3 regions of the Variovorax trehalosi genome follow, and region 2 is predicted to be linked to each of the others. Evidence: predicted binding sites of a transcription regulator. Region 2 holds the regulator's gene; each other region holds the start of a gene.

Region 1 (3,273 bases), on a different contig from region 2:
AGCCAAATTCCTTAGCAAATGAGTTACTCAAAGCGGGCTTAGTTCATCTCGACATCGACTTGACGCAGCACACTTCGTTTTGCACTAAATTTTCACAAGAATTAAAAAAGCCCTGCACAAACCCAAAACAAGAAACGCTTCGTTTCTGCATTTCAAAAATTAAATCAACCCGAAAATCACTCGATATTTGACTTTTTTTGCGTACATCAAATACTCATTATTTTTTAAAAGAAGCTGCTCTTCTCGAAAAATTCTCACCCCTTGGAAGAAATATAGCGCGGCATAAGTAAAAAAATTCCACCAGCTGAATGCCGACAGTAAAAACCCCAGGTGATTGAGAAAGTATCCCAAATATATTGGATGCCTTACAAACCTATAAGGACCCTTGGTTACGATTCCACGATCAGCAGGAAGCAAGCCAAATGATCGCCCCAGATAGATCTTCGAAACTATCTGCCACCCAATAGCAAAAACCTGCATTGCCTCTGTAACCAGAACGGGGGCGAGCTGAATTCCCGAACTCAACGATACAAATAGAAAATAAAAAGTAGCCACCCCCGTGCTAAGTACGGAGATTAGATCAGTGGATGTTGCATTTGATTGCTTGGAAAAGATGACCATCCCAATGGTAATCAGCTCTCCTACCAACAGCAAAATCAGAGTTGGAGAAAGTGTTCGAGAATTCCCCATGGCAAGGAAAATTCGATATACAAATACAGACAATGCAACCGTTACGATAAATTTAATTGCGATCGTGAGAAATAAATTTTTTGACATACATACATACAAATAAAAAAAGCGGTCCGAGACCGCTTTTTTAACAATCAAGAAGTTAATTAACCCCCTGCAGCGGCCGCAGTCGTGGAGCAGCCTTGCGGACGGTATTTGGCATCAACGTCGGTCGAGCAAACCCAAGTTCCAACACTGTCACGGGCCCAGATCACGCGCTTCGTGCTCAGCACCGCAGCGGCGTTGGTACCAAAAACTGCCGTCAGCGTCGCCGTACCATCGGTGCCGACAAACGCAAGCGTTGGTGAGCCACCCGTTGCGCCCGCCGTGCCGTTCACTGTGTTGCCGCCAGTCAAAAGATTGGAGCCCGTTGCCGTTCCCCCGCACACTGTGGCGCTATCTGCCGCGTTAGCGGTCGTCTTGCCGTTGTTCACGCAATCCTCAACCGCGGTCTTTTGATTGCCGGTTTCGCCCATCACACGCGCCACTTGCGACTTCGCAACATACGTTTGGTACTGAGGAATAGCGATAGCAGCCAAGATACCAATGATCGCCACAACGATCATCAGTTCGATAAGGGTAAAGCCGGCCTGTGCGCGGCGGGCAATCTTGCGAACGTTCATGAGAAAACTCCAGGGTTGGTTGGTTGTTACGCCCGGGAACCAGCCCGGAGCGAAGTACCTTCCGCAGCATCTGTGCCACCCGGGTTCCTACCCCTCCAGTGACCGAACACGTCACCTTTGTTCACATTGGCGTTACAGCAAGTGACACAACTTGCTTCAAGATGCTACAAGCGGTGACAAAATTGTCATGCCGCGCAACCGGCAGAGGATCAGAAAGTCAGGATCCCATCCGCCTTCAGCCAGCGAATATCCCGCTGCGCCAGCCCCGCCACCTGCCGCCCGGCCAGCGTCTCGATCTGGCTCATGATCTCTTCGGTTTCCGCCGGCTTGGTGTGCGTGATGTAGATCGGGTAGTGCTTCCCCGGATCGATGTGCGCCAGTTCGTCGGCCAGCACCGCGGGAGACAGGTGCAGGCTGCGCTCCGCCAGCGCCTGCTCCCGGCTGCTGAAGGCGGTTTCAATGATCAGCATCGCCACGTCGAGCGCGTTGACGCGGTCCCAGAAGGGCGCGTTGCGCTCGGTGTCCCCGCTGAAGACCCAATGCGCGCCGCCGGCGGCGCGGCGCACGGCAAAACCGCAGGCCGGCACGGTGTGGACGGCCGGCAGCACCTCGATCAGCTTGGGCGCGCTGGTGCCCAGTTGCAGCGTCTGTCCGACCGAGATGTCGTGAAAGCTCACGAACGGCGCCTCGGGGCTCGGGATGCTCTCGAAATCGGGCCAGATGACGTTGTTGAACACGTGCGTCCGCAGCGCCTCGATGGTGGCGTGCAGCGCGTGCACCCGCAGCGGCTGCGTGCGGCGGCTGCCGATGGCGTCGAGCATCAGGGGGAGCGCGGCGATGTGGTCGAGATGGCTGTGTGTGAGCACGACATCGTCGATGCGCGCCATCTCGTCGAGGGTGAGGTCGCCGACGCCGGTGCCGGCATCGACGAGCAGGTCTGTGTCGACCAGGAACGAGGTCGTGCGGCAGTCTTTGGCGATGGCGCCTGAGCAACCCAGCACACGAACCTGCATTGTGAGAGACCCCTTGAAGGTGTTGGGCTGCGCGCATGCGCAGGTGTCTGTCGTCATTTGGTTTCGAACCGGGTTGCGCCATCCCAGCCAGGGTCTTGCGGACGCAACGCCATCGAGGCTAATCGCTGGGCGTAGAGCTGGTAAAGGACTTTTTTCGCATCGGCGGCGAGCAGGGGGGCGAGCAAGTTCCGGCCCATGGCCCAGTCTTGGTGGCGGTAGGCCGCGAGCACCTGGGCCCAGCGCTGGAGCTGCCCCGTTCGCTGCGCTGCAATGGCGGCTTCGGTGGTGAGCGGCGTGAAGACGGCGACGGCCTGCGCCTTGCCCTTGACGAGCACGCTGTCGAGTTCTTGCCAGGTGCAGCAGTCGGGCGCCAGGTCGCGGGTCGTGCCGCTGGCCACGATCTCGACGCCGTAGTACCCGCTCAGCCCTTCCAGCCGCGACGCGAGATTGACCGCGTCGCCGACCACGGTGTAGCTGCGGCGCGCGGCCGAGCCCATGTCGCCGACGCTCATCACGCCGCTGTTGATGCCGATGCCCACGCTGATCTCGGGGCGGCCGCCTGCGCGGTGGATGCGGTTGATGTCGCGCACCGCATCGGCCATGTCGAGCGCCGCGCGCACGGCCAGCGCCGCGTGGTCGGGCGTGTCGATCGGCGCGCCCCAGAAGGCCATGACGCAATCGCCCATGTACTTGTCGACGGTGCCGCGGTGCGCGCTGATGACATTGGTGAGCCGGCTGAAGACGGTGTTCAGGAATGCCTGCAGTTCGGCCGGCGCCATCTGCTCCGACAGGCGGGTGAAGTCGCGCATGTCGCAGAACAGGACGGTCATCTCCTTGCTCTCGGCGTGCATGCTGTAGCTGCCCGGGCGCTGGAGCATTTCGTCGACCAGCTGCGGCGGCACGTAGGT
Region 2 (3,273 bases):
GGCGCGCTGATCGTCTACGACCAGAGCAACGACACCTACACCGTCAACGGCTCGACCGTGCCGCCGAACACGGCAGTGAACGCATCGACCCCTACCGGCCGCGTCAAGACCATCCTCACGCCCAAGGCCGCCACCGCGCCGAAGCCCGGCGCCTCGACCCCGGCCGGCGCGAAGCCCGCGGCACCGGCTCCCACCCCCGCGCCAGGCACCGGCTTGCGCTCGACCACCACGCTGAGTGGAGAGGGAGAAGGGCGCAAGTGATCGAAACCGCCGGAATCCAGGAAGCCAACAACGTCCCGGGCAGCCGCCTGGTCGCGCGCGGCCTGCAGAAAAGCTATGGCAGCCGCACCGTCGTGAAGGACGTCTCGCTCGACGTGCAGAAGGGCGAAGTCGTCGGCCTGCTCGGCCCCAACGGCGCCGGCAAGACCACGTCGTTCTACATGATCGTCGGGCTGGTGCGTGCCGACGCAGGCGAGATCACCATCGACGGCGAGCCGATCGCCCACATGCCGATCCACCGCCGTGCGCGCATGGGCCTGAGCTACCTGCCGCAGGAAGCGTCGATCTTCCGCAAGCTCACCGTCGAGGAAAACGTGCGTGCCGTGCTCGAGTTGCAGCGCGAGCCCGACGAGAGCGGCAAGGTGGTGGCGCTCTCCAAGAAGCACATCGAGGAGCGCCTGTCCGAGCTGCTGACCGACCTGCGCGTCGATCACCTGCGCGATTCGCCCGCGCTCGCGCTTTCGGGCGGCGAGCGCCGCCGCGTCGAGATCGCACGCGCGCTGGCGACGCAGCCGCGCTTCATCCTGCTGGACGAGCCCTTTGCCGGCATCGACCCGATCGCGGTGATCGAGATCCAGCGGATCATCAGTTTCCTGAAGGAACGTGGCATCGGCGTGCTCATCACCGACCACAACGTGCGCGAAACGCTGGGCATCTGCGATCACGCTTTCATCATCAGCGACGGGCACGTGCTGGCACAAGGCACACCCTCGGAGATCGTCGACAACGCCGAAGTACGCAGGGTGTACTTGGGCGAACACTTCCGCATGTAAGGGAAGGTCGGGTTCTTCATGAAGCAAGGGCTGTCCCTTCGCGTCTCGCAGCATCTGGCGCTCACGCCACAGCTGCAGCAGTCGATCCGGCTGCTGCAGCTCTCCACGCTCGAGTTGAGCCAGGAGGTCGAGCAGATGCTGGACGAGAACCCGTTCCTCGAGCGCACCGCGGAAGAAGCGGCGCGCGAGGAATTCGGGCTCGATGCCGTCGACACGCCGGTGCCCCGCGACGACGGTGGCGAAACCGGTGAAGGCGATTTCGCCCCGGTCCCGACCAGCAGCGCGACGACCGCGACCGAAACCACCTCGACACCCGACACCGACGGCCCCGCCGCCGAGATCACCGAGCGCGAGCCCGACTGGGAAGGCGACGGTACCGTCGACATGGCGCCCGACGACAGCGAGTGGGGCAGCGACGCGCCCGCGCGCCAGAACAACCTGGGCGACGACGAACGCGCCGATGCCACCGAGCTCGCGCGCAGCCAGGAATCGCTGCAGTCGTTCCTGCACCGCCAGGCGCTGAGCCTGCGCCTCAATGAAAACGACTGTGCCGCGCTGCGCTTTTTGATCGAATCGCTCAACGACGACGGCTACCTCGAAGACTCGCTGCCCGCGCTGGCCTCGGGCCTGGCGGGCGACGACAACGACCAGTTCGACGAACTCGTGCACCACTTCCAGGTGGCGCTCGGCCTGCTGCAGAGCCTGGAGCCCGCCGGCGTCGGCGCGCGCGACCTGGGCGAGTGCCTGGGCATCCAGCTGCGTGCGCTCGCCAGCGAAGACGAGACCGAGGACGAAGAACTCATCCGCAAGACCGCCATCGCGATCTGCAAGCAGCCGATGGAACTGCTCGCACGGCGCGACTTCAAGCGCCTGGCCACGCTCACCCGCACCAACGAAGAGCTGGTGCGCTCGGCGCTGCAGATCATTGCGCGCCTGGAGCCCAAGCCGGGTCGCCGTTTTGTCGACGTCGAGCGCAACATCGTCATTCCCGACGTGATCGTCACCAAGACCGGCCGCGGCACCAACATCAAGTTCCGCGTCATGCTCAACCCCGAGGTGATGCCGCGCCTGCGCGTGCACGACATCTACGCGGGCGCGCTCAAGTCGCACAAGGGCGAGGGCAGCCAGGCGCTGTCGCAGCGGCTGCAGGAGGCGCGCTGGTTCATCAAGAACATCCAGCAGCGTTTCGACACCATCCTGCGTGTGAGCAACGCCATCGTGGAGCGGCAGAAGAGCTACTTCGTGCACGGCGAACTCGCGATGCGCCCGCTGGTGCTGCGCGAGATCGCCGACGAGCTGGGCCTGCACGAGTCGACCATCTCGCGCGTGACCACCGCCAAGTACATGTCCACGCCGTTCGGCACGGTCGAGCTCAAGTACTTCTTCGGTTCGGCGCTGGGCACCGAGACCGGCGGCAATGCGTCGAGCACCGCGGTACGCGCGCTCATCAAGCAGTTCGTGAGTTCCGAGAGCATCAAGAAGCCGCTGTCGGACAGCCAGATTTCCGAGATGCTGAAGGAGCAGGGCATCGAGTGCGCGCGCCGCACCGTGGCCAAGTACCGCGAGGCGCTGCGCATCGCGCCCGCGAATCTGCGCAAGGCCCTGTAGAAAGCCACCGATGACCCGTCGCCTGCTGTCGCGCTGTGGGCATTGGGTCTTCGCCATCGTGGCTGCATCGCTGTTCGCGGGTTGCGCCACCCTGCCCGACGAGGCACCGCGCCCGCCCACCAAGACCATCGCCGTCTCGACCGACACCGCGCTCGGCCGCATCGCGCTGGCCTCGCAGCCCGATCCGGACCTCAGCGGCTTTCGCCTGATGCCCGGCGGCGACTTCGCCTTCGACACCCGCATCCAGCTCGCACGCCGTGCCCAGCGCACGCTCGACGTGCAGTACTACCAGATCGAGAACGACGAGACCGGCCGCTACCTGCTGCGCACCCTGCGCGATGCCGCCCAGCGCGGCGTGCGCGTGCGCCTCTTGATGGACGACCTGTACACCTCTGGCGAAGACGAGCTGCTGCTCGGCCTGGCCGCCACGCCGAACGTCGAGGTGCGCCTCTTCAATCCGTTCCCGGCCGGGCGCGGCAGCCTGCTCAAGCGCTTTGCCGCGTCGCTCTTCGACTTCAGCCGCGTCAACCGCCGCATGCACAACAAGCTCTTCATCGCTGATGGCGCGATGGCGGTGGCGGGCGGGCGCAACATCGGCAACCAGTACTTCACG
Region 3 (3,273 bases), on a different contig from region 2:
GCCCTTGGCGCCGTAGCGCGTCGAGGGGTACGAGATGCGCGAAATGGGCAGATCGGTGTAGCTGATGCCGCCGTAGATGTGCTCGTCTTCTTCCCAGAAGCGGCGCTTGAACTGCAGGCCCACTTTCACCGACGCGCCATAGGGCACGGCGTTGATCGCCTCCTGCATCGGCGCGCTGACCTGCATGTCGATCTGGCTGAGCACCGACAGCGGAATGGTGCACAGGCACCAGTCGGCCTTGGCCTGCGTGACCGCGCCGCCCTTGGCTTCATCGGTGTAGGTGACGGTGACGCCGCGGTCGTTCTGCTCGATCTTGGTGACCTTCGCGCCGTAGCGGATGAGGCTGCCGACTTCTTTCTGGAAGGCCTTGGCGATCATGTCCATGCCGCCCACGGGCTGGAAGATCGCGCTCTGGAATTCGTAGTCCTGTCCGCTTGCGATGTAACGCCAAAGGCTCGATTGCAGCAGCTCGCTCATGTCGAGCGGTTTCGATGGCTTGGCCAGCGGCATGAGGCCGCCGCCCGCATCGACTTCATAGCCGCGGCGGTCGCTGCTGATGGTGCCTTCGCGGTAGCGGAACTGCGTGTCGAGCGCGCCCCAGCGGCGCAGGCCTTCGAGCAGTTTCTCCTTGTCTTCTTTCGTCAGCGCCGCATCGAGGTTGCCCTGCTGCGTCGCCTTGCCGAGCAACTCGGCCACATAGCCCTGGTAGTCGGCCTGCACATGGCGATAGCGCTGCGGCTTGCCGCCATAGGCCTTGGTCGAATGCACGAGCGCGTTGTAGTTGACCTGAACGAAAGGCTCGAGCGCAACGCCCAGCCGCTTGCAATAGCCGAGCACCGCATGGTGATGAAAAGGTATGCGCCACGGACCCGGGTTGAAGTACTCGCCCTTTGCGAAACCGCACTGCTGCACCGCGCCACCGAGTTCGGTGAAGGTGTCGCCGCCGCGCAGCGTCCAGCAGCGGCCGCCTGCACGGTTGCTGAACTCGAGCACCTTCACCGAGTAGCCCGCGGCGCGCAACTCGAGCGCGGCGGCCATGCCGGCCAGACCTGCACCAAGAACCAGCACCGAAGCGCCCTTCTTTGCCCCATCGAGTTTCGGAGGGCCGCTGTAGTTGGACTCGGCAGCGAAACCAAGAGAGGTCATTGCCTGGTACATCGCGCCGCCGCCTGCGGTCTTGCCGATGAGCGTGAGCAGATCACGCCGACTGAATAGAGTGTTGTTCTTCGTGGTCATGAGGTGGCTATAAATGTTTGAAAGGCCGCTGCGAAGGCAGCAGAATCCATGCCAGACAAGGCACCGCGCGCCCTGCCGGCGGGCCCCATTCCCCGGGAAACTACAATCGCCAACCATGCCCGCCTCCAGCCCCATCGATCAGATCGCCGAGCGTGTGGAACGCTTGCTCGTGCGTCACGAAGAGGTACAGCGCACCAATGCGCTGCTCCAGGAACAGGTCGATGCGCTCGTGCGCGAACGCGACGGGCTCAAGTCGCGGCTCGCCGCGGCACGCACGCGCCTGGATGCACTGCTCGAGCGGCTGCCGGCTGAACCACCTCCCGAAGACTCCACCGCATGAAGCAGATAGAAGTACAGATCATGGGCCAGAGCTATTTGCTCGGCTGTCCCGACGGCGGCGAGCCGCAGTTGCGCGATGCGGTCGAACGCGTGGATGCCGCCATGTGCAAGATCCGCGATGCGGGAAAAGTCAAGGCACGCGATCGCATCGCGGTGCTGGCTTCGCTGAACCTGGCCTTCGACCTCGCAGCGCAGCAGGCGGCTGCAGTTGCGACGCCTGCCGCGGCGCCCGCGCCTACCACGGCTGAGCCCGGAGAAGTCGATGCCAAGGCCACCCAGCTCATTCAAAAGCTCGATCAGGCGCTGGCCGGCGATGGTCATTTGCTCTGAATGAACACCATGGACTCATACGGAGCGTAAAATCCGAACTGTCTGCGGTGCGCGTCGGGCTTAATATTTCCTTGTTCCAATGCTCTCCGGAGCCGGGCTTGGTACATCGCTTGACGGGCGTGATCATCTCGCGTCAGATGAACCCGAAGTCTTGCTGCCCTCGCCCACCTGAACCCTGGTTCAGGATGCGGGTTCGGCGCCCACTTGCAGACACCTTTTTCCATCGGCACGGCCCCCAGCACACACTGCTCGGGGCCGTTGCTTTGTCCGAAGACCCGCAGCGTGACCGAATTCCTCGACCCCCTCCTGATTCTTGAACTGGCCGCGCTCGGCCTGGGCACCGGCTTTCTCGCAGGCCTCCTGGGCATCGGCGGCGGCATGCTGATGGTGCCGTTCATCACGATCATCATGGGTCACCGCGGCGTGTCGTCCGACCTCGCGGTGAAGATGGCGATCGCCACCTCGATGGCCACGATCATCTTCACCTCGGTCTCCAGCGTGCGCGCGCACCACAAGCGCGGCGCGGTGCGCTGGGACATCGTCAAGCGCCTCGCGCCCGGCATCGTGATCGGCAGCCTGGCCGGGAGCCTGGGCGTGTTCGCGCTGCTCAAGGGCACGGCCCTGGCCATCTTCTTCGCGCTCTTCGTGGGCTTCTCGGCCACGCAGATGTTCCTCGACAGGAAGCCCAAGCCCACGCGCCAGATGCCGGGCACCGGCGGCCAGCTTGCGGCCGGCGGGGTGATCGGCTTCATCTCGGGCCTGGTGGGCGCGGGCGGCGGCTTCATCAGCGTGCCGTTCATGACGTGGTGCAACATCTCGATCCACAACGCGGTGGCCACCAGCGCTGCGCTGGGCTTTCCCATCGCGGTGGCCAACGTGATGGGCTATGCGATCAGCGGACAGTCGGTGCAGGGCCTGCCCGCGGGCTCCTTCGGCTACATCTGGCTGCCGGCGCTGGTGGTGATCGCCGTCTGCAGTGTGTTCACCGCGCCGCTGGGCGCCAAGGCCGCGCACACGCTGCCCGTGAAGAAGCTCAAGCGCGTGTTCGCGAGCATCCTGTACCTGCTGGCCGCCTACATGCTCTGGAAGGGCCTTCAAGGCTGAAGTAAAGGCCCCATGGTCTGGGGTGTGACCCGTTGCGATGCGCCAGGCGCAGCCGTATAACGGTTTCATGAAAATCCTCATCGCCGTCGACGGCAGCGCCTACACCCGCAAGGCGCTGGACTACCTGGTCGCCAATCGCACGATGTTCGTGGACGGACACGAACTCGTGGTTGTCAACGTGTGCACCGGCATCTCGGGCCATGTGACGCGGCACCTCACCAAGGAGATCGTGGCGGAGTACTACGCCGAGGAGAGCGCGAAGGT

What was found. Region 2 encodes sigma-54, which starts transcription at its own class of promoters, with help from an activator protein. Its sites were predicted from a motif close to TGGCANGNAANCTGCTTT; they were not measured.
Region 1: a site for sigma-54 is predicted at 1,413-1,430, ahead of ACSFA7_RS10435 (pilin). Genes of this name have one in related genera too.
Region 3: a site for sigma-54 is predicted at 1,273-1,290, ahead of ACSFA7_RS05175 (flavin monoamine oxidase family protein). Genes of this name have one in related genera too.

The regions. Positions count from the first base shown of each region.
Region 1 covers NZ_JBPJZG010000002.1:523,001-526,273, forward strand. The annotation lists gene ACSFA7_RS10430 (methyltransferase family protein) at 160-690, opposite strand; gene ACSFA7_RS10435 (pilin) at 837-1,352, opposite strand; gene ACSFA7_RS10440 (3',5'-cyclic-nucleotide phosphodiesterase) at 1,562-2,365, opposite strand; gene ACSFA7_RS10445 (CHASE2 domain-containing protein) at 2,419-3,273, opposite strand, start outside.
Region 2 covers NZ_JBPJZG010000004.1:366,615-369,887, forward strand. The annotation lists gene lptA (lipopolysaccharide transport periplasmic protein LptA) at 1-261, shown strand, start outside; gene lptB (LPS export ABC transporter ATP-binding protein) at 258-1,052, shown strand; gene rpoN (RNA polymerase factor sigma-54) at 1,071-2,660, shown strand; gene ACSFA7_RS17350 (phospholipase D family protein) at 2,671-3,273, shown strand, end outside.
Region 3 covers NZ_JBPJZG010000001.1:1,099,488-1,102,760, reverse strand. The annotation lists gene ACSFA7_RS05175 (flavin monoamine oxidase family protein) at 1-1,236, opposite strand, end outside; gene ACSFA7_RS05170 (hypothetical protein) at 1,352-1,576, shown strand; gene ACSFA7_RS05165 (cell division protein ZapA) at 1,573-1,905, shown strand; gene ACSFA7_RS05160 (sulfite exporter TauE/SafE family protein) at 2,188-3,009, shown strand; gene ACSFA7_RS05155 (universal stress protein) at 3,077-3,273, shown strand, end outside.